DNA from 3 places in the Cytobacillus sp. FSL K6-0265 genome. Region 1 is predicted to be linked to each of the others. Evidence: riboswitches for the same ligand, from Rfam matches in the RefSeq annotation. Region 1 holds a riboswitch; each other region holds the start of a gene.
What was found. Region 1 has a riboswitch for cobalamin ahead of MHH73_RS13095 (ribonucleoside-diphosphate reductase subunit alpha). Riboswitches for the same ligand answer to the same signal wherever they lie in the genome.
Positions count from the first base shown of each region.

Region 2: it holds a riboswitch for cobalamin, as region 1 does, so the genes downstream of both, MHH73_RS02395 (ABC transporter substrate-binding protein) here and MHH73_RS13095 (ribonucleoside-diphosphate reductase subunit alpha) in region 1, are expected to answer to the same signal.
Region 3: it holds a riboswitch for cobalamin, as region 1 does, so the genes downstream of both, MHH73_RS05045 (hypothetical protein) here and MHH73_RS13095 (ribonucleoside-diphosphate reductase subunit alpha) in region 1, are expected to answer to the same signal.

Region 1 is NZ_JBBOPE010000001.1:2,599,237-2,606,281, forward strand. It holds gene MHH73_RS13095 (ribonucleoside-diphosphate reductase subunit alpha) at 1-1,824, opposite strand, end outside; cobalamin riboswitch at 1,990-2,168, opposite strand; gene MHH73_RS13100 (heavy metal translocating P-type ATPase) at 2,653-5,073, opposite strand; gene copZ (copper chaperone CopZ) at 5,156-5,365, opposite strand; gene MHH73_RS13110 (metal-sensitive transcriptional regulator) at 5,380-5,715, opposite strand; gene MHH73_RS13115 (H-type small acid-soluble spore protein) at 5,861-6,043, opposite strand; gene hmpA (NO-inducible flavohemoprotein) at 6,517-7,045, opposite strand, start outside.
Region 2 is NZ_JBBOPE010000001.1:452,089-459,133, reverse strand. It holds gene MHH73_RS02405 (heme ABC transporter ATP-binding protein) at 1-1,261, opposite strand, end outside; gene MHH73_RS02400 (FecCD family ABC transporter permease) at 1,269-2,327, opposite strand; gene MHH73_RS02395 (ABC transporter substrate-binding protein) at 2,293-3,255, opposite strand; cobalamin riboswitch at 3,364-3,539, opposite strand; gene MHH73_RS02390 (hypothetical protein) at 3,593-4,372, opposite strand; gene mgtE (magnesium transporter) at 4,833-6,191, shown strand; gene MHH73_RS02380 (FtsW/RodA/SpoVE family cell cycle protein) at 6,340-7,045, shown strand, end outside.
Region 3 is NZ_JBBOPE010000001.1:975,569-982,613, forward strand. It holds gene MHH73_RS05030 (hypothetical protein) at 1-53, shown strand, start outside; gene MHH73_RS05035 (MFS transporter) at 113-1,324, opposite strand; gene MHH73_RS05040 (MarR family winged helix-turn-helix transcriptional regulator) at 1,342-1,785, opposite strand; cobalamin riboswitch at 1,975-2,177, shown strand; gene MHH73_RS05045 (hypothetical protein) at 2,341-2,616, shown strand; gene mmgD (citrate synthase) at 2,561-3,715, shown strand; gene prpD (2-methylcitrate dehydratase) at 3,699-5,138, shown strand; gene prpB (methylisocitrate lyase) at 5,154-6,059, shown strand; gene MHH73_RS05065 (MarR family transcriptional regulator) at 6,142-6,552, shown strand; gene MHH73_RS05070 (hypothetical protein) at 6,578-7,045, opposite strand, start outside.

The DNA.
Region 1 (7,045 bases):
GCCGTTTCTCATCCCATTTTCTTTCACTTTTTCCATTAGGCCTTGCCAATCAAGTTCACTTTCGCCATTCAGGTAATCTCTTTTTTCAAAATAGGCACCTGTATGCCAATCTGAACCATTGAATGCTGGGTATGCTCCTTTTTCCTCAGCTAGATTCATCGAACTTTCAATCGTTAAGTAAGCAATTTTCTCGTAAAGTCGGTCTGCAAATTCTAATGATTCAGGGCTTTCCCATACGATCTTGTTAGTAGCTAATAAATGATGCCAGCCGAAAGTACCTAAACCAATCGCTCGATACTTTTTATTCGTTAACTGCCCTTGAATAACAGGGATTTTATTAATATCAATGACATTGTCAAGCATCCTTACTTGAATAGGAATCAATCGTTCTATCACTTCTTCATTCACTGCTTTTGCAAGGTTAATAGAAGAGAGGTTACATACAACGAAATCACCAGGTGTTTTCTCGATAACAATCTTTCCATCCTTTGTATACTCTTCTACTCTTGTTGTTACACTTTGATTTTGGACGATTTCAGTACAAAGGTTGGTGCAATAAATCATGCCGGCATGTGCGTTTGCATTCATACGGTTCACTTCATCACGATAGAACATAAATGGTGTCCCAGTTTCTAATTGACTGCGCATGATAGACTTCATAATATCAATAGCAGGAATTTCTTTCTTTGATAAGTCTTCATTATTGACGCACTCTAGATATTTCATTCTAAAGGTACCTGCGCCAACTTCTTCATCATAATAATCTTCCAATGAGAAGCCCATTTTTTGTCGAACCTCATGTGGATCAAATAAATACCAGTTACCACGCGCTTCTACTTTTTCCATGAATAAATCAGGTAGACAAACACCGGTAAATAAATCATGTGTACGTAATCTTTCATCACCATTATTTAACTTTGCATCAAGGAAAGAGAAGATATCCTTGTGCCAAACGTCTAAATAAACGCTAATTGCTCCTTGTCTTTGTCCAAGTTGATCCACGCTAACAGCCGTATTATTCAGCTGTTTCATCCATGGAAGCACACCAGACGAAGCGCCTTTGAATCCTTTTATCATACTGCCTCTACTACGAATCTTACCTAAATAAACGCCAATTCCACCACCGTTTTTTGATAGTGCAGCAATGTCTGTATTACTGTCATAAATCGAATCTAAACTATCATCAACTGTTTCGATAAAGCAGCTAGATAGTTGTCCCCAATTCTTACCTGCATTTGATAAAGTTGGTGTAGCTACAGTCATAAATAAGTTACTCATTGCCCAGTAAGCTTCTTTTACTAATTGCAAACGATTTTTTTCTTCTTGATGCATAAGAATCATTGCAATTACCATCCAGCGTTCTTGAGGCAACTCAAAAATTCTTTTTTGGCGATCTTTTGCTACGTAACGGTCAGTTAGCATTTTAATCCCGAGATAAGTAAAGAGCTGATCTCTTTCAGGGACAATTTCTTTGCCTAATTCATCAATCTCTTCTTTTGTATAACTAGATAATAAAATAGGACTATAAATATCAATATCACTCAACTGTTGAATTAAAGAATGAAAATCACCATAAGCTTGGCCACTGTACCCTCGGTTCTCAGCTGCTTGTTGATAAATCTTCTTTAAATATAAATGGGCAGCCACATAGGTCCAATCAGGTTCATTTACATTTATGTAAGAAAGACATTCTAGAATTAACTGATTATAGAAACTGTCTACCTCTAGGTGTTCTAATTGTTCAGCCCGTTTTTCTAACGCACTAATTGGTAAATTACTGAATTGTTGATATAATTGCTCAAAATTGACTGTCGGTTCAATCATTGTTTTCAAAGTTTTTCCTCCTTCAACCTATTTCTATCAAATTTAGGCATAAAAAAAACCGCTCCAGTTACACCTTGAGCGGATCAAACGACAGTATAAATACAAGTGTACAATTACACTCTTTTTATGATCTGTCGTTTCATCTTCTCAAGCCCCGAAGAAATGAAACTTTTGATTAAGAAGGCAGGTATCCTGGCTTGTGTATCAACCTACTAAGAGCCTTCCCATTCTCTCTAAAAGAACAGTGGTTTCCTCTTTTCGTCACACTTACAGTTGCGGGTACAGCTCCGGATTATCCGGATTCCCATTTTAAGTCCATTTGGACTCCTTCAACCAATTACTATATGTAGTTGTCATATCTATAATAAATAACTATATATTGTATCTGAGATTGTATGAGTAATCATATCACATCATTTCATAGAATACAATTTATTTCTTTTATATAAATTTCAAAATAAACTTTTCGTTCTTTCATCGGTAAATTTGAGACCATTATAAATAATAGCACTTCTTATTTATGTAAAAAAGGCTTGAAATCCATTAAAAATTGTTCAACCCTACTTTTTTACCTGCAAACTAGTAAGCTTAAACCAGAAAAGAAATCGTTTTTGGTAAAATAAATTAAACGGTCACAGAAGTGTCAAAATGTAATAATTGCGCTAAAATGGTTGCTCAATAATCAATTAAAAGAATACTCCATATTAACAAGAAAATGTTTTAACCTCTTGGTACAAATCTTTTAAAACTCTATAAAGAAAAACAAGCTAACTATTTTATTAGCTTGTTTTTCTCTTTAAATCTTTTGATAGAATGTCTTTATGCTAGTTATTTTACACGTTGCAATCGAAGTGCGTTTAATACAACAGAGACAGAACTAAATGCCATCGCCGCACCCGCCAACCATGGTGCTAAGAAACCTGCAGCTGCAATAGGAATACCGATTGTATTATAGCCAAAGGCCCAAAAAAGATTCTGTTTAATATTACGAATGGTTTTTTTACTCATCATGATCGCATCAGCAATACTATTTAGGTCACCACGCATGAGTGTGATGTCTCCTGCTTCCATGGCAATATCTGTACCTGTACCGATAGCCATGCCGATATCGGCAGTTGCTAATGCAGGGGCATCGTTAATGCCATCCCCTACCATCGCTACTTTTTTGCCTTGACTTTGCAGTTTTCTAACTTCTTCTGCTTTCGTTTCTGGTAAGACTTCTGCAATGACTTTTGAAATACCTACTTCTTTAGCAATGGCTTGTGCTGTTAACTGGTTATCACCAGTCATCATAATGACTTCTAACCCCATATCATGTAGCCTTTGAATCGCTTCGCTTGATGATTCTTTTATTGTGTCAGCTACAGCAATAAGCCCTTTTGCTCTACCGTTAATAGCTACAAGCATAGCTGTTTTTCCTTCGCCTTCTAATTCTTTCATTTGTTTCGAGAACCAAGAGAAGTCTACCCCATTCTCTTCCATTAATCTAACTGTACCAATTAGTACATCTTTTCCTATTACTTTTGCAGAGATGCCATAGCCTGGTAGCGCTTCGAAATATTCACTTTTTACTTTTTCAACATTTCTCTTCTCTAATCCTTCCACAATGGCTTCAGCAAGAGGGTGTTCGGATGACTTCTCACTCGCAGAAACGATAGAAAGAAAATGGGCTTCATTTGTTCCAGGTTCAACTATGATATCTGTTAATACAGGCTGACCATTTGTAACAGTACCTGTTTTATCGACAACAACAGTTGTAATTTCATGTGTCATCTCCAGGTGCTCTCCACCTTTAAATAGTACACCCATCTCTGCGGAACGACCAGACCCTGCCATAATTGAAGTAGGCGTCGCTAACCCTAATGCACAAGGACAAGCGATGACGAGCACAGCAATCATTTTTTCTAACGCACTAGCTACATCACCCGGTTGCAAGAAAAGAAACCATATAAAGAAGGTAACAAGGGCAATAGCCACCACTATAGGAACAAAGATACCTGAAATCTTATCGGCTAACCGCTGAATAGGTGCTTTTGATCCTTGTGCTTGCTCTACAACTCTAATAATTTGCGCAAGCGCTGAATCTTTTCCAACCTTTGTTGCCTTTACTGTTAAAAGTCCATTTTTGTTAACCGTTGCTCCTATTACTTCATCGCCAGCTTTCTTATCAACTGGCACACTTTCTCCTGTTAACATTGATTCATCAACTGCAGATTGCCCTTCAATGATTACTGCATCTACAGGAATCCTCTCACCAGGCTTAATGATAACCGTATCACCTGCTATTACTTGCTCAACAGGGACAACGGTTTCCTTACCTTCTTTTACTACAACCGCTTTTTTAGCCTTTAAATTCATTAATTTTTTTATTGCTTCTGATGATCTTCCTTTTGCGCGTGCTTCAAATAATTTCCCTAATAAAATAAGGGTAATAATAATCGCACTCGTTTCAAAATAAAGCTCAACATGATGACCATGCGTTGTACCTAGCGATTGTATGGTTAGAAACAAACTATAAAAGTAAGCTGCAGAAGTACCCAATGCAACAAGTACATCCATATTCGCACTGCCAGATTTCAATGATTTATAAGCACCCGTATAGAATTGCCAACCGATAATAAATTGTACAGGGGTCGCTAATATCAACTGTACCCAAGGATTCATTAAAAAATCTGGTAGAAAAATGAATGAGGTGAATTCAAAATGCCCAACCATCGTCCAAAGTAGTGGGATAGATAGGATGGCAGCAGCAATAAATTTCCTTTGCTGCTTTTTAATATTCTCCTCCCTTACATCATTTGCGCTCGCAGTTGTTTTTAACGAAGCGCTATAACCAATCTTATCTACCCTTGCAATAATTTCTTCAACTGAAACCTGCTCAGGGTTGTATTCTACCGTACCTGTTTCTAAGGCTAAGTTCACATTTGCCTGCGCAATTCCGGGCTGTTTATTTAACACTTTTTCTATTCGCGCAGAACAAGCAGCACATGTCATTCCTGTAATATCAAACTCAGCTTTCTCTAAAACAACTTCATAACCAAGATCTTTAATCTTCTGCTGAAATGCATGTTCTTCTATCTTTTCTGGGTTATAGGAAATGGTGGCTATTTCAGAAGTGAGATTCACATTCGCTTCATTTACACCATCCATTTTACTTAACCCTTTTTCTATTCGCGCAGAACAAGCAGCACACGTCATTCCTGTAATTGGTAAATTAATTATTTTTTGTGAATCGTCTTGCTTGGACATATGCCCTACCTCACCTTTCATTGAATACTATACCCTACTACCCTATATAAACACTTAAAATAAATCGTGCAAAGCTGCACGATTAAGATTTAACTTCATATCCTTGATCATCAATCGTTTCTTTAATTTGATCAAGCTTTACAGATGAAGCATCATAAGCAACTTTGACTTCTTTTTTATCTAAATCTACTTTGACCGTGTCTACTCCTTTTAATTCACCTACACTACTTTCTACTGCTTTCACACAGTGACCACAAGACATTCCTTCTACATGTAAAATTACGTTTTCCATTATATAAAATCCTCCTATTTTTTCATTAATTTTTGAATCGTAATAAGAAATTCATCTAATACTTCTTCGTCGCCTTCATTTATCCGATCAATTACACAGCCTTTTAAATGGCCTTCAAGTAAAATCTTAGCGACACTATTTAAGGCAGATTGTGTTGCCGATATTTGTGTAATCACATCATCACAATACGTATCTTTTTCAATTAGACCCTTAATACCTCTAATTTGTCCTTCGATACGATTCAATCGAGTGACTAAATTCTTTTTTACTTTATCTGAATGATGACTTCTTCTATCTCCATGCTCTAGGCAAATGGTTTCTTCATTCACATGATCTTTTTCATATTCCATTGAATCGCCTCCCTTATTTTCATTATATTATACCCCGGTACCCTATGTAAAGTGAAAAAATTTGCCGAATAATTTTATATTACTCAACTATAAATAAAAAGGTAGGTAGCAATATCTACCTACACTCTAACATATTGACGTATCATTACACTTCATTAAGATCTGAGACATCTACTTCTGTTCTTTCTTCTAACGGAATTCCTCTTAAATGAACTGTAACTGTCTTATCATCTTCATGTAACTTATCTATCCATACAGAAGTTCCATTGTATTGAACTTCTACATCACTTGATGATGAAAGTATTTGTTTTATTCTCTTTGTTTCCATATGATTCACCTCTCATAATTGATAAATATATTCTTTAACATTTTAGGCTTTTTATACATTTCCGTTAGGAACTCATTCGATAACGAAAAAACTTCTCGACAATATCTTACTAAGAGTGAATGATATGCAAGTTGAAGAAGTGCTAATAAATATGTAAGCGGTACCAATCGTACATTAAAGGAATTTTTCATTAAACCAACGAAACGAAAAGTGGAAAGACAAGAAGGACTTGATACGCATCAAGTCCTGGAGCAGTGCTCATATTGTCGAATATACGATCGGACAGACATCCATTATAGGCCTGCTAGCTAATTTTGGGGAAAATGAATGATTAATTATATGTGATAAAGGCATTTCTCCGCTTGTATTTTATAACTAGATGAACGACAAACAATAACGGACCCATTGCATATAAAAAGAAAAGAGAGGCGTATTCATCTCTTTTCTTTTAAAATGTTTTAAAAGCTCTTCCTCTACATATTTATTTTTTCTTTAAGAGGAACCGCTGGACCAAATAGTTCAAGGTGAATATGTGAATTTTCCACACCTAACATAAATAATTGTTCTTTAATATTTTCCATAAAATTGATAGGGCCACATAAGTAGTACTCTGCTTCTTCACTTATATATGGCTTTAAATCCTCACTAGCTAATCTGCCCTCATCATCACTATATTTAACTAGGTATCGACCATTCTCAATTTCTGCTATCGCCGTTTTCACTTCATCTCCAAAAGCATGTACGTTTTTATTCTTACAAATATGAAGGAAACTTACTTCTCGCTTTGTCCCTTCTAATGCATGAAGCATACCTAATAATGGAGTAGTTCCAACACCACCACTGATTAAAACCACTGGTGTCTCCGCTTGGGATTGCAGTACAAATTCACCTGCTGGTGCACTCATTTCCAAACTATCTCCTATTTGCACATGGTCATGTAACCAGTTAGAGACCTTACCATGTTCTTCTCTTTTGACAGAAATACGATACGTCTCTTCTGAT
Region 2 (7,045 bases), 2.1 Mb from region 1:
TTAATACTTTTACTTTCGCTTCAGTAGCCGTCATCATTGCTTGAATAAACGCCTCTTCAGATAGATGGCCATTGACAAATATCCAACTATTAATCGTGCCCGGAGTTACTACCTCTTTATGTTTGCTCGCCATCGAAACATCGACAGCGTTGCCTACACCTGCTGTTACCACGATCAACACAGAGAACAGATCCATTTCGTAAAAACCGTAGACCACATCATCCATATATACCGCTGTCATCATTCCAACCGTTTCCGAAGGCTCAAACCCTTTTTCTATAAGAAAATCCACCATCTCCTCATAAAAGTCATCACAGTTATAACTTTTATCCACATGGCGATTAACGAATGTTTGATACCAACCAATACCAGAACCAACAACACCTGATGACATGACCCTTAGCGGTTGGTCAGACTGAAGTGTAATATACTCTTTATTGATCATTAATCTAGCCGGTGTAATGATCTCTTCATTTTGCCATTTCTCCTCAGGTATAAGAACTACTTGTGGTGCTGGGACTTTCGGGTGTCCGTGTTTCTTCACTTCAGTCTCATAAACCTCGATAATACGTGCTTCTTGCAATACTTCATTAGGTTTATCATTACTGACGATTTGTCCCTCATTTAACAAAACGATTTGATCACAATATAAACCGGCTAAATTTAAATCATGAAAAATGGATATGACCGTTAAACCTTTTTTCTCTGTCCACTCTTTTAACATATCTAGCAATTCTTTTTGGTAAGATAAGTCTAAATGATTAGTTGGTTCATCTAGTAACAATATTTCTGGTTCTTGTGCGAGACTTTGTGCCAAAAACACACGTTGTCTCTCTCCACCTGATAGCTCAGTAATATTTTTATGCGCAAAATGATGTACGCCTGTTTGTTTCATAGAACGTTGCACCACTTCATCATCATCATCAGACCATGTTTGGAACCAACCACTTTGATGAGCATAGCGACCGAGTGATACAATTTCTTTCACTGTATAAGAAAAACTATATTCGGCATGTTGAGGTAGGACAGCAACGATTTTCGCCATTTCCTTCGTGTTATAACTTTGTACTGGTTGGTCCTTTAAATAAACTTCACCAGACGTAACCGGTATAAGACCACTCAACATCTTTAAAACAGTCGACTTGCCACTCCCATTTGGTCCAAGGATGCCAAATAACTGTCCCTTCTCTACGTCAAAGGAAACATCATGAATGACCTGCTTGCCTCCATAACCACCATTAATTTGCCGTAAGCTATACATCATCACATTATCCTCTGCCTTCCGCTCTTCGTTTCATTAGAATGATCGCAAAAACTGGTGCACCAATTAACGCAGTAATGACACCAATAGGTAACTCAGTTGGTGAAATGACTGTTCTTGCGAATAAATCAGCAAGTATTAAAAACCCAGCACCTGTCATCATCGATAAAGGAAGTAAGTGTCTATGGTCCGGTCCCCATAGCAATCGAGTCAGGTGCGGAATGACCAAGCCGACAAATCCGATGGTACCTGACACCGCTACCGCCGCACCAGTTAAAATCGATCCGGCAATTAAGACCATCATCTTACGTTTCTGTACATTCACCCCGATATGACGGGCTCTTTCTTCGCCGAATGACATCGCATTTAATTCCTGGCTATTGGCTAGAAGCATCACAGAACCAATGATAAAGAAAGGAAGGATGATTTGAACATAGTCCCAACCCCTCATCGATACGCTTCCTAACAACCAACCGATAATCTGTCTCAGTTCATCCCCCGTTAAAGCAATCATTAAGGAAATAAATGCACCTAGAAAAGAACTGAAGATAATACCTGTTAAAATAATTGTCTCTACTCTCATACCACGATCAATTTGTCGCGCAAAGAAAAGGACAACAATTATCGTTAGAAAAGCTGTTGTAATACTTAATAATGGTAAAGTAAATGTGCCAATAAACGGGATGGATAAACCGAGAAAGATAGTCAATACAGCACCAACAGAAGCTCCTGAAGACACCCCCAATGTATAAGGGTCTGCTAAAGGGTTTCTTAATAAACCTTGAAAGGCAGCACCTGCCATTGCAAGTGATGCCCCGACGAATCCTGCCAATACGACTCTAGGCAAGCGAATATTCATAACAATATTACTGTGCATTGGATCAACATCATTACTTATTGGTAAACGTAAGATTTCCGCTCCAATGATATTCAATATATCTAACGGTAGCACTGAAACCGTACCTATAGAAATCCCCATAAGCATGGCTACACATAGGAAAACGAATGCACAGAAATAAGCAACCCCTCTATTATTTAAATACTTCTGGGTAAATCGCTTTTGCAAGCTCCTCTACTCCTTCTACAAGTCTAGGACCTGTACGAGTTACCTTATCAGAGTGCACATCATACACTTGCTTCTCTTTAACGGCTGTTACATCTTGCCATCCTTCTCGACTTAAAAGGGTTTCTACTGCATTTTCCGTATAATATCCGTATGTAGTAATAATCACATCAGGATTCTTTTCGATGACAGCTTCCTCGTCAATTTGTGGCCAACCCTCTTCATCTATTACATTTTCCGCTTGGATCAAATTGAGCATATTATCAATAAATGTTTTCTGTCCGGCAGTATATAAAGAAGGTGCTGCAGAGATTTCTACAAAAACAGATTTTTTCTCTTCAACGGATTTTGCCTTTTCTCCGATTTCTGCCAAACGGGTTTTCATTTCATCAACTGTTTGATTTGCTTCTTCTGTTGCTCCTGTTGCTTTACCAATCATTTCAATAGAATCATACATTTCTTCAAAATCCTGGGCATCATTGACAATAAGAACAGGAATACCAGCACTTCTTATTTGATCTAAACCTTCAGTACTATTATGTGCACTTGAATTATGTGCTAATACGATGTCCGGATTTAAAGCAATAATTGCTTCTACATTAAATTCCTGTCCACCGATCTTTTCAATATCAGCCACTTCTTCTGGATAATTATCAAAATCAGAAACACCGACTACCTTCTCACCTAATCCTAATTCGAAAGCGATTTCAGTATTACTCGGCATTAACGAAACAATCGCTTCTGGTTCCTCTTCAATTACCACTTCATGATCCCAAGCATCCGTTAATGTTACAGGAAAAGCGCTAGTTTCAGTACTCTCTTCAACCTTTTCTTCTCCACCTGTTTTCGGCTCAGCTGTGTCGTTCCCACATCCAGCAAGAATACCTGCTGATAGTAAAATCGAGACTAAAAATAAATACCATTTCTTCATGATTAACCCTCCTTAAAATATAAAACATCCCCAGTAGTAGGAGATGTTTGGAAGGAATAAATCACGACAAAGAAGCCTTACCAAACACCTCCTATCCTCGTAGGTTACAGTGTTTATGGAAGATAGGCAGGTTTCCTGGCTCATGGTTAATATCACAGTTTCCTGCTATTACATAGATAGCAGGTTTCTTTGTTATCAACCATTTACAGTGGCGGGACCGCATTGGTTTTACACCAATTTCCCCTATTAAGTCATAAAATGACACCTATTTCCTTAAATCTACAATTTTCTGTCGATTTTATTATACCTTATCATATATTGTGGTGCATTATTATTTTTATGAATCAGTTACTTGCCATTCTTTCAGTTTTTTATCAAAAACCAATTTCGCGTCCGGAGTGGCTTCCTTTCTCATTGCTTCAAACTCATCATACATATCATCCATATTAGCGAAATCGCCAATTGTCCAGAGTGGGATACTAATTTTCGTTCGTGTCTGCTCACTTTGTTCATAAGAAATGACCAGACCTTCCTTCATTAAATTTCTTAATGCACGTAAAACATCTTCTGGCACTTGCGGATATGTTTTTTTCTTTTTCAGGCCTAATAAAGATTTTTCTACTTTTAAATGCTCCATCTTCATCGCTGCCACATCGCCAAGCATTTTGTAAAAATCCTGCCAGTCTCGGTAATAGACCTTATTTAACCAACCGTCATCATAGGCTAAATAGCAATAACGATTGCTTAAATGGTTATAGAAAGGTTTCTTTAAATGCTCCTTTACATGACTAAGATATAGGAGCTCAGCAATTGCTTGGGCAGGTAGTTCATTTAACGATTCTTCCTCCTCGAAATCTATCCAGCAAAAATCACCATAACTATAAACATCTTCGTTTATAAGTGCTGGCAATTCCTCATGAGACACCCAATCAAACATGGTATGTACATTCCGTTCCCCGTTTTCATACTGATGCTTCATTAATAGGAGATGCCCAGTGTTGTTCTGTAAGGATTTCATAAACTCAGAAAATTCAATTCCATAAGAAATAACAGACTGGTCCTTTTCGTTTAATAAAATATAGATGAGATCTCGAACACTATGATTTTTCTTTCGCAATTTAGAAACCTCCGAACTGATTATAGAAAGACGAAGAGCAAATTAAATTGTACTACCTTTGCAATCACCCTTATACCACACACTATTCGTTTTACTGCAATAATTTATACTACATGCACGCTAAGCAAAAATAACCGATAACAATACGTCCATTCATCCACTTCATTTTAGCAAAGATAAGGAAATACGATTATTAAAAAAACATTACAAAATAACTATTTCAATTCCAGCGTTTTGTTCAAACCCTTAAAGAACCTTTTTGTATCAAACCAATGATAACATTCCACTTCTAACACATACTATGAAAATAACTAAGGTTTTAGCATACAGTCATAACTTTTAAACCATCCAATCATTTAAGAAAAAAATTATGAATTCCCCAGTTAAAAAATGGTAAGATAATCATGTAATCTGTGTTTACAATTTAAGGTATATCCTCGGTTGAAAGGACTTGAGCTTTATGATTCAGACGATGACAGAAAACCAAATCGCTTTATTAATCATCAAAGCACTAAAAGATAATAAACAAAAAGAGTTTGACAGGATATTAGATGAACTGCAACCGTATGATATTGCTCAAGTTTATGATCATCTACCTGAAAAACATAAGAAACGTTTCTTATTATTTATGACAGCTGAGCGCCTGGCCCAACTACTAGAAGAACTTAATAAAGACATGCAGCTTGAGGTTTTAAATAAATTAGAAAATGAGAAAACAGGAAAAGTCCTTGATCTAATGGACAATGACGATCTCGCCCTTTTACTTCATGATATGTCAGCTAAGAAAATAGAAGGTCTCCTTGCCGGCATGAAACAAAGTGAATCCCGCATTATTCAAAATATGATGACCTATCCTCCAGAAACAGCTGGGCGCTTAATGACTAACCGCTTTGTATGGATCCGTGATTATTACACAGTCCGAGAAGCAGTAGAAAAGTTAAAATCCTTTGCAGAATATGCGGAAACGATTAATTATTTATACGTGATTGATCAAGATAGAAAATTAGTGGGGGTTGTCTCTCACCGTGACTTACTAATCGCAGAGCCTCTTGAGGTCATCCAAGACATTATGTATGAAAGAGTCATTTCAGCGGCAGTGACGACAGACCAAGAAGAAGTGGCCAACATGGTCTTAAAATATGATTTTCTTGCTATCCCCATTGTAAATGATGAAAATGTGCTAATGGGAATTGCAACAGTTGATGACTTGATGGATGTTGTTGTGCAAGAAGCGAATGAAGATATTGAAAAGCTATCAGCTTCCGGTAAGGCAATAGACTTTGATACGAAAGCTTTCGTTGCCGCTTATCGAAGGTTGCCGTGGCTCATCCTTTTATTATTCATCGGCATTATATCAGGCAGTATCATTAGCGGGTATGAAGCAACTTTATCGCAAGTCGTAGCCCTCGCCTTTTTCATGCCCATGATTTCTGGTATGACAGGTAACACAGGTACGCAATCATTAGCTGTCGTTGTCAGAGGTCTTGTTTCCAATAATTTAAATAAAAAAGTGGTCACGAAATTAATCCTTAGGGAATTAGGGGTTGGCGTTATTATTGGGGTAACTTGTGGTATTTTAATCGCACTGATTGCATTTTTCTGGCAAGGAAATGTTTATTTAGGCTTAGTAGTTGGCGTTTCCCTTCTTCTTACGTTAATTATTGGCACACTTTCGGGCGCAACTATTCCACTACTGTTATACAAATTTGGCATAGACCCAGCCATAGCTTCCGGACCACTTATTACAACATTAAATGATATTTTCTCTCTTGTTACGTATTTTGGTATTGCCACAATGTTTATTTCGTACTTAATTTAGCATTGCTTTTTTTGTAAATAAGGAAACTCTTTTTCAATTCTGTACGTCTATATATACGTTTAAACATATTTTTGCAAAAGACCCCTCATGTGTTTTTTTCTATTCGTAGCATTACCTTAATGTATAAAATAAAGATAGGTGTTTATATATGGATCGCATACAAAAAAAGAATGATCGCTTTGATTGGACATTATGCCTGATATTATTTTTGTTCTGCATCATTAGTTGCACAGCCATTTACAGTGGGCAAACGACAGCACAATACCCTGATAACTTCGTATTACAGCAAATTATCTTTTATAGTGTGGGTATAATTGTGATTGCAGCCATCATGTATTTTGATTCCGATCAGATTAAGCGTATGACATGGATATTATTCGGTATTGGAACGATACTTCAAGTTGGGCTTTTTATTGTACCAGAGTCTATTGCCTATGAAGTAAAAGGAGCAAAACTTTGGTATAACGGCCTACCAGGACCTTCCTTGCAACCATCCGAATTCTTTAAAATTTTTCTTATTCTCGCCCTAAGTAAAGTAATCGTTAGTCATTATGAAAAATACACCATGAAAACGGTCAAGAATGATCTCATTCTCTTTATTAAACTTGGGCTCGTTACATGCGTGCCACTCGGACTCATTATATTGGAGGATTTAGGTACTGCCCTAGTTATTATTGCTATTTTCACAGGGATTCTACTTGTTTCGGGTATCACCTGGAAAATCATCCTACCTGTTTATGGAACGGTTGCAGCTATTGGTGGAACCATCATTTACTATATAATTTGGGCCCCTGAAACTTTATTAAAATATCTTTCAGTCGATAACTATCAATTGATGCGGATTTACGCTTGGT
Region 3 (7,045 bases), 1.6 Mb from region 1:
AGTATGAAGTGACTAACCAACAGCCGACATATGAACCGAATAAACCATTTTAATTAGAGAGAAGAGACTTCAATCACATGAAGTCTCTTCTCTAATGATAACATACTTTATTTTACATTGATGCTGTTTGGTGTGCCTGTTTACTTTCTTTGTGTTCGATTCGTCCATAAACTAAGAAGTAAAGGATAATTGAAGCAATTGCCACAACCCCCATATAAATATATAACATACTGTAGCCTGTTATAGGAATCAGTAAACCTAATAAATACGGTCCAAAACCTAAACCACCATCGAGAAAGATAAAGAAGGTGGAAGTAGCTAGCCCCATGCGATGGGGGGGTGTTAATTTGATGGCAATCGCTTGTGTACAAGACTGCATATTACCAAAGCCCAAGCCAATTAAAGCCCCCGCCACTAATAGCATAACACCATTTGAAGAATTACTAAGTAAGAATAGACCTGCACCAAATAATATGAACGCTGGATACATCACATAATTTGCTCCTTTGCTGTCCATCAATCTACCAGTGAAAGGGCGGGAAAGTAAGACGGCAATGGCATAGACAAAGAAGAAAAAGCTAGCGGCATTGACTAAGTCCTTTTCAATTGCATAAAAATTAATAAATGACAAGACGCTAGAATAACAAAATGCGACGGTTAATGTGACGAGTGCAATTGGAAGTGCCTTTGGTTCAATAAAGCTAGCCAATTGAAAGCCAGATGATTGAAATTGAGCTTTCTCATCTTCAGTTAATTCCTTCACATTCACAGTAAACCCGATAAGTAGGCCAATAATACCAAGAACCAAACAAAAAATGAAAATCGTATGAAAAGTTGTGTATTGACTCATTAACATACCGATAAAAGGTCCAATTGCTGTTGCTAAAGTGTTACTCATACTAAAATAGCCGATTCCTTCACCTTTCCTTGTTTGCGGAATAACTGAAGCGACAATTGTACCACTTGCTGTACTTGCCATCCCTAATGTTAAACCGTGGATAAAGCGGGTAATAAGTAAGAAATTAACATCAATTTCAATAAAATAAAGACTTGTTGATAAACTAAATAATAGTAAGCCGATGATTAAAGTCTTCTTCCGGCCAATACGATCAATATATTTACCGATAAACAACCTTCCCACCAATGTTCCTATAATAAATATGCCTGTAACTAAGCCAGCTTGGCTGGCAGTCGCATGATGTGCTTCGACGGCATACACCGCAATGGTAACCATTAATAAATAAAACACTAATGTTAGAAAAAAGTTTACGGAAGAAATGGTGATAAAGTCCTTAGTCCATAATTTTTCTTTTGTTGAACGCATATTTTTTTTCTTCCTCCTTACAAATTGCTTTTAATACTATCAAAAATCCGAATACATTCTTCTTGTTCTTCAGTTGTGATTCCCTCTAATATTTCCATTTCGAACTGATCAATCGGAATGCGGATTTGTTTGTATATGCGCTCACCTTCGTTCGTTATCTTCATTTTCTTTTCACGTTTATCCATGCTTGGGATTTTTTCTACATATCCATATTCCTCAAGCTGGTTTATTGTCCTCGTGACTGTTGGCTTTTCAACACCTTGATACGCAGCAATTTCTACTAAAGTCGTTGGACCGAAATGGTAGAGATAATAAAGGATTGTCCACTGTGCTCGTTGTAATTGGTGTTTCGTTAATAAGCTATTCAGTCTATTTTCAAAAGGGCGATAAAGCATCATAAAATGATGGAAGAATCTTTGGCTAGCTATTATAATATCCACCTCATTTAAAATAGTTATCAATGGTAACTAATATACTATAACAAAAAGCCATCTTGTCTGTCTATGGGGCGATTTATTTTTTCTACAAAATGGGAAATGTTATAAGCTATGGTTGTAGGTGACATGACATTAATAAAAAGTGAAAAGCAGTGTGAATAAGAAAAAGGATTGTAAATTTTCTAAAATATTGATATATTTAAGTGGAACAACTTAATATTTTCTAAAATAGGTGTAAATAGAATGCTTGATTGTCTATTTACTTAAAAGGGAAGTACGGTTAGATTCCGTCGCTGTCCCGCAACTGTATTTGCGAGTGATACGAAAGATGCCACTGTTTCCTTCAATAGGAGATGGGAAGGTTTCGTATCATGTTGACCATAAGCCAGGAGACCTGCCTGTTTAGTGTAAACATCAATTCCTACGTGGATATAGGAGGTGTTAAGTACGGGTAATGAATACATGCCAAAGTTGCATGTTTATTTTTAGTATTCGTTTGAACTTAACAACTTCTTTCTAGAAGTTGTTTTTTTAATGGATTGATATGGAAAAAAGGGGAGCAAGAACGGAGGAAAAGCTTTGTTTGGAACCGTTCCTTATTATGTGAACATAATGAAATCTACGATCATGATAAACAGCTATTCTGCTGAGGGTTATAGTTTAAGAAAAGTGTTAGAACAGTGTAAAGAAGACATCCAAACACTCTCTGTAGAAGAAGAGAAGATCCAAATATATTTGAGGAATGCTGAAAGGGCTTACAGCATTGTCAGGCACGATGTAATTGGATGGGAGGAAAATGATTGTGAGCATGGAGGAGAAATATATACCAGGGTTAGAGGGAATCATAGCTTCTGAGACTAACATTTCATTTTTAGATACGGTTCATGGAGAAATTGTCATAAAAGGTTATGATTTAATTCAACTTTCAAAAACGAAAAGATATTTAGATATTATCCATTTACTTCTAGAAGATCAATTACCAACAGACGAGGAAAAACACGCATTAGCTACTAGGTTAAAGTCCTATTATGAAATACCGACGGCCGTTATGGAGGTTTTTACTCATTTACCAAAAGGAACACATCCAATGGATGGGCTCCGCACGGGCATCTCAAGCTTAGCTGGATATGATACGACTTTAGATGATCGGTCGAAGCAAGGAAATAAAGAAAGAGCTTATCGCCTACTTGGAGGAGTTCCAACGATTGTAGCTAACAGTTATCGTATATTACAAGGTCTGGAAAAAATTGAACCGGATAAATCCCTCTCATATAGTGCCAACTTTTTCTATATGTTAACTGGTAGAGTACCATCCGATTTAGAAGAAAGAGTATTTGACCAATCATTACTTTTATATAGTGAACATGAAATGCCAAATTCAACATTTACCGCAAGAGTAATTGCTTCTACACAATCCGATCTCTTTGGAGCTTTAACAGGCGCAGTTGCAAGTTTAAAAGGGAGCTTGCATGGCGGTGCGAATGAAGCGGTTATGTACATGTTGAATGAAGCAGAAAGTGTCGGTGGCTTGGAAAGTCTCTTCTATAAAAAATTATTTAAAAAAGAAAAGATTATGGGCTTTGGTCATAGAGTTTATATGAACAAAATGGACCCAAGAGCATTAATGATGAAAGAAGCTCTACAAGAGTTATCGATACAAAATGGAGATGATTCATTGCTTCGAAAATGTGAAGCAGGAGAAAGAATTATGGAAGTTGAGAAAGGATTATACCCTAATTTAGATTATTATGCCGCACCGGTTTATGGCATGTTAGGAATTCCTATCCCTCTTTACACACCGATTTTCTTTAGTGCAAGAACAGTTGGTTTATGTGCCCATGTCATTGAACAGCATGAAAACAATCGCTTATTTAGACCGCGGGTCATTTATTCAGGAGCACGACATACTTTACCAAATGGAGGAGGATTACGTGTAAATGCTGAAAACGAATGAAAAGGTTGAAACCGATGTTATTTTAACGAAAATTGCTGATTATGTATTGGATTATGAAATAACAAGTGAAGAGGCTTATCGCACAGCACATTATATTTTACTCGATACAATTGGTTGTGGAATATTAGCGCTAGATTATCCTGAATGTACAAAACTACTTGGTCCTGTTGTACCAGGAACCGTTGTACCTAATGGAACAAGAGTCCCTGGTACAACATTTGAATTGGATCCCATTAGAGGCGCATTTAATATCGGCTGTATGATTCGCTGGCTGGATTACAATGATACATGGTTAGCTGCGGAATGGGGGCATCCTTCTGACAACCTTGGTGGCATTTTAGCAGTTGCAGATTTTTTAAGTAGGCAACGTCTTTCAGTTGGTAAAGAGCCAGTTAAAATGATTGAAGTCCTGGAAATGATGATCAAGGCTCATGAAATTCAAGGTATATTAGCGTTGGATAATAGTTTAAATCGTGTGGGCTTAGATCATGTATTGTTTGTTAAAGTGGCAACAACTGCTGTTACGGCAAAGATGCTTGGCGCAACAAAAGAAGAAGTGATACATGCATTATCACTTGCATGGGTGGATAATTCTGCATTAAGAACATATCGTCATGCGCCAAATACGGGTTCGAGAAAATCATGGGCTGCTGGAGATGCCACAAGTAGGGGTGTTCAGTTAGCTATGATGGCTGTGAAAGGTGAAATGGGCTATAACAGTGTCTTATCTGCACCTAACTGGGGTTTTGAGGACGTTCTGTTTAAAGGGCAAAAAATTACCTTACAAAGAGAGTTAAGTGCTTATGTAATGGAAAATGTGTTATTCAAAGTTTCTTATCCGGCAGAATTTCACGCGCAAACTGCAGCAGAGTGTGCCGTCTTACTTTATCAAAATGGCGATGTAAATGATTTAGATCATATTGATCGAATTACGATTACCACACATGAATCAGCGATTAGGATTATCGATAAAACAGGTCCATTACATAATCCAGCTGACCGTGATCACTGTATACAGTACATTACAGCTATTGGTTTATTAAAAGGAAATATTCGCGCAGAGGATTACGAGGATGATGTAGCAAGCGACCCACGAGTAGATAGTTTACGAGAGAAGATGCAAGTTGTTGAAGATCATCAATACTCGAAAGATTATTTAGACCCGAACAAGCGCTCAATCGCTAATGCGGTACAAATCCATTATAAAGATGGAACTTCTTCAGAGAAAATTGAATGTGAATATCCATTAGGTCACCGATTCCGCCGTGACGAAGCGATTCCAAAAGTATTGCAGAAGTTCGAGTATAATATCAAAACTCATTTTTCAAACAAGGCACAAACAAGCATTGCTAGAGCTGTTTCCAATCAAGAATGGTTAAAAGAGATGCCAGTGAATGAATTTATGAATTTATTCATTATCTAGGAGAGGTGATGCAAGATGGCATGGATTGTTCATAAACCTGTGTTGCAACAAGATTTAGCTGAGCAATTTCGTTCAAAAATGCTAGATAAGAATATATTGCAAATACCAGGGGCACATGATGCAATGGCAGGCCTAATCGCGAAACAGTCAGGCTTTCAGGCGCTATATTTATCAGGTGCTGCATATACGGCAAGTAAAGGACTGCCAGACCTTGGTATGGTTACATCTGCTGAGATGGCACAAAGAGCGAAAGAAATTATTCGAGCAACTAATTTACCATTACTTGTTGATATTGATACGGGGTTTGGTGGGGTATTAAATGCGGCAAGAACAGCTGTGGAAATGCAAGAGGCTAGAGTGGCTGCTGTACAAATAGAGGATCAGAAGTTACCGAAAAAATGTGGCCATTTAAATGGTAAACAGCTTGTAACGACAGAAGAAATGATACAAAAAATTAAGGTGATTAAGGAAGTTGCTCCACACTTAATTATTGTAGCAAGAACAGACGCACGAGCGGTGAAAGGACTTGATGAAGCGATTGAACGAGCGAAGGCATATGCAGAAGCTGGAGCGGACGCTATTTTTCCAGAAGCATTAAAAACGGAAGAAGAGTTTAGCCTATTTTCACAAGCGATTTCTATTCCTTTATTAGCAAATATGACTGAATTTGGTCAGACGCCTTATTACTCAGCGGATGAATTCTCACAAATGGGCTTTCAAATGGTTATCTATCCTGTTACTTCATTAAGAGTGGCAGCTAAAGCATATGAAAACGTTTTTAATATCATAAAAGAAACAGGTTCACAAAAAGATGCGCTTAGTAATATGCAAACTAGAAAAGAACTATATCAAACCATCAGCTATGATGAGTTTGAAGAATTAGATGATACATTAGCAAAAACGATACTGACAGAAGAATGATTGTATAGGCGTTCGGTGATACAGCCGAGCGTCAACCTTTCATAGTTATTTTACTTCATAAAAGATTAGGAGAAATGAATAGATGAAAGCAAGGAATGAAATAATTATACAGCATCTAATTGGAGAGATGGCTAGCAATAAATACTTTATTCATGTGTTATTGCATAAGCAAAAAACCCTCAATGAGAATCTTGTTTGGCTTATGATGAAGTTGAAAAAACTTGGTGATATGAAAATCACTGATATTTCTACAGATTTCTATATGTCCCCAGCAGCTGCAACGAATATGACTGATAAGTTAAAGGCACTTGGTTATGTAACGAAAAGTAGAGCACAAAATGACCGTAGAATTGTTAGTGTTCGTTTAACACAAGAGGGAGCAGCCTATATTAATGCCTTATTTCATTCGTATTCTTATGAACAATTATGTTCTCTTCAACAGCAAATATCGACCATCAATACTTCTCTTGAAAAAATAGCGAAAATTATCTAAGCTTATTTCCCGAATGAGGATAAGGTCATTTAACAGTAAGTTCTGTTTTACTCACCTTATCCGTTTTTATATAATCTTTCGGAGGTCGTTCATATAACATTTGAAAGCCATAGTTAATTAATGAATAGACGAAGGCAGAAATAAATAATGAAAATGATGTGAATTTGTACAGTTTATAATGACCAATTTTTTGAAAGAAAGCATTGAGAGGGTATGCAAATAAAAGATCAATAATTAGATTAAGCCCAGCATACCGAATAAACTTCCCGTAGGTTAAATGGAATACCCAAATATTAACGGTAAAAAATGGCCCCAATATAAAGGCAATTGAATCATAAACCATGTATTTTTTTCCGCCCTTTACCCTCCACCATTTAAAAACAAATGATAATAGTGTTTCAATTAAAAGAATGCAAGAGCAAAATAAAGTAACAGGAAGAAACCTTTTAATGGATTTACCAGGGATAAAAAACATGCTTCCCCATAAGATGAT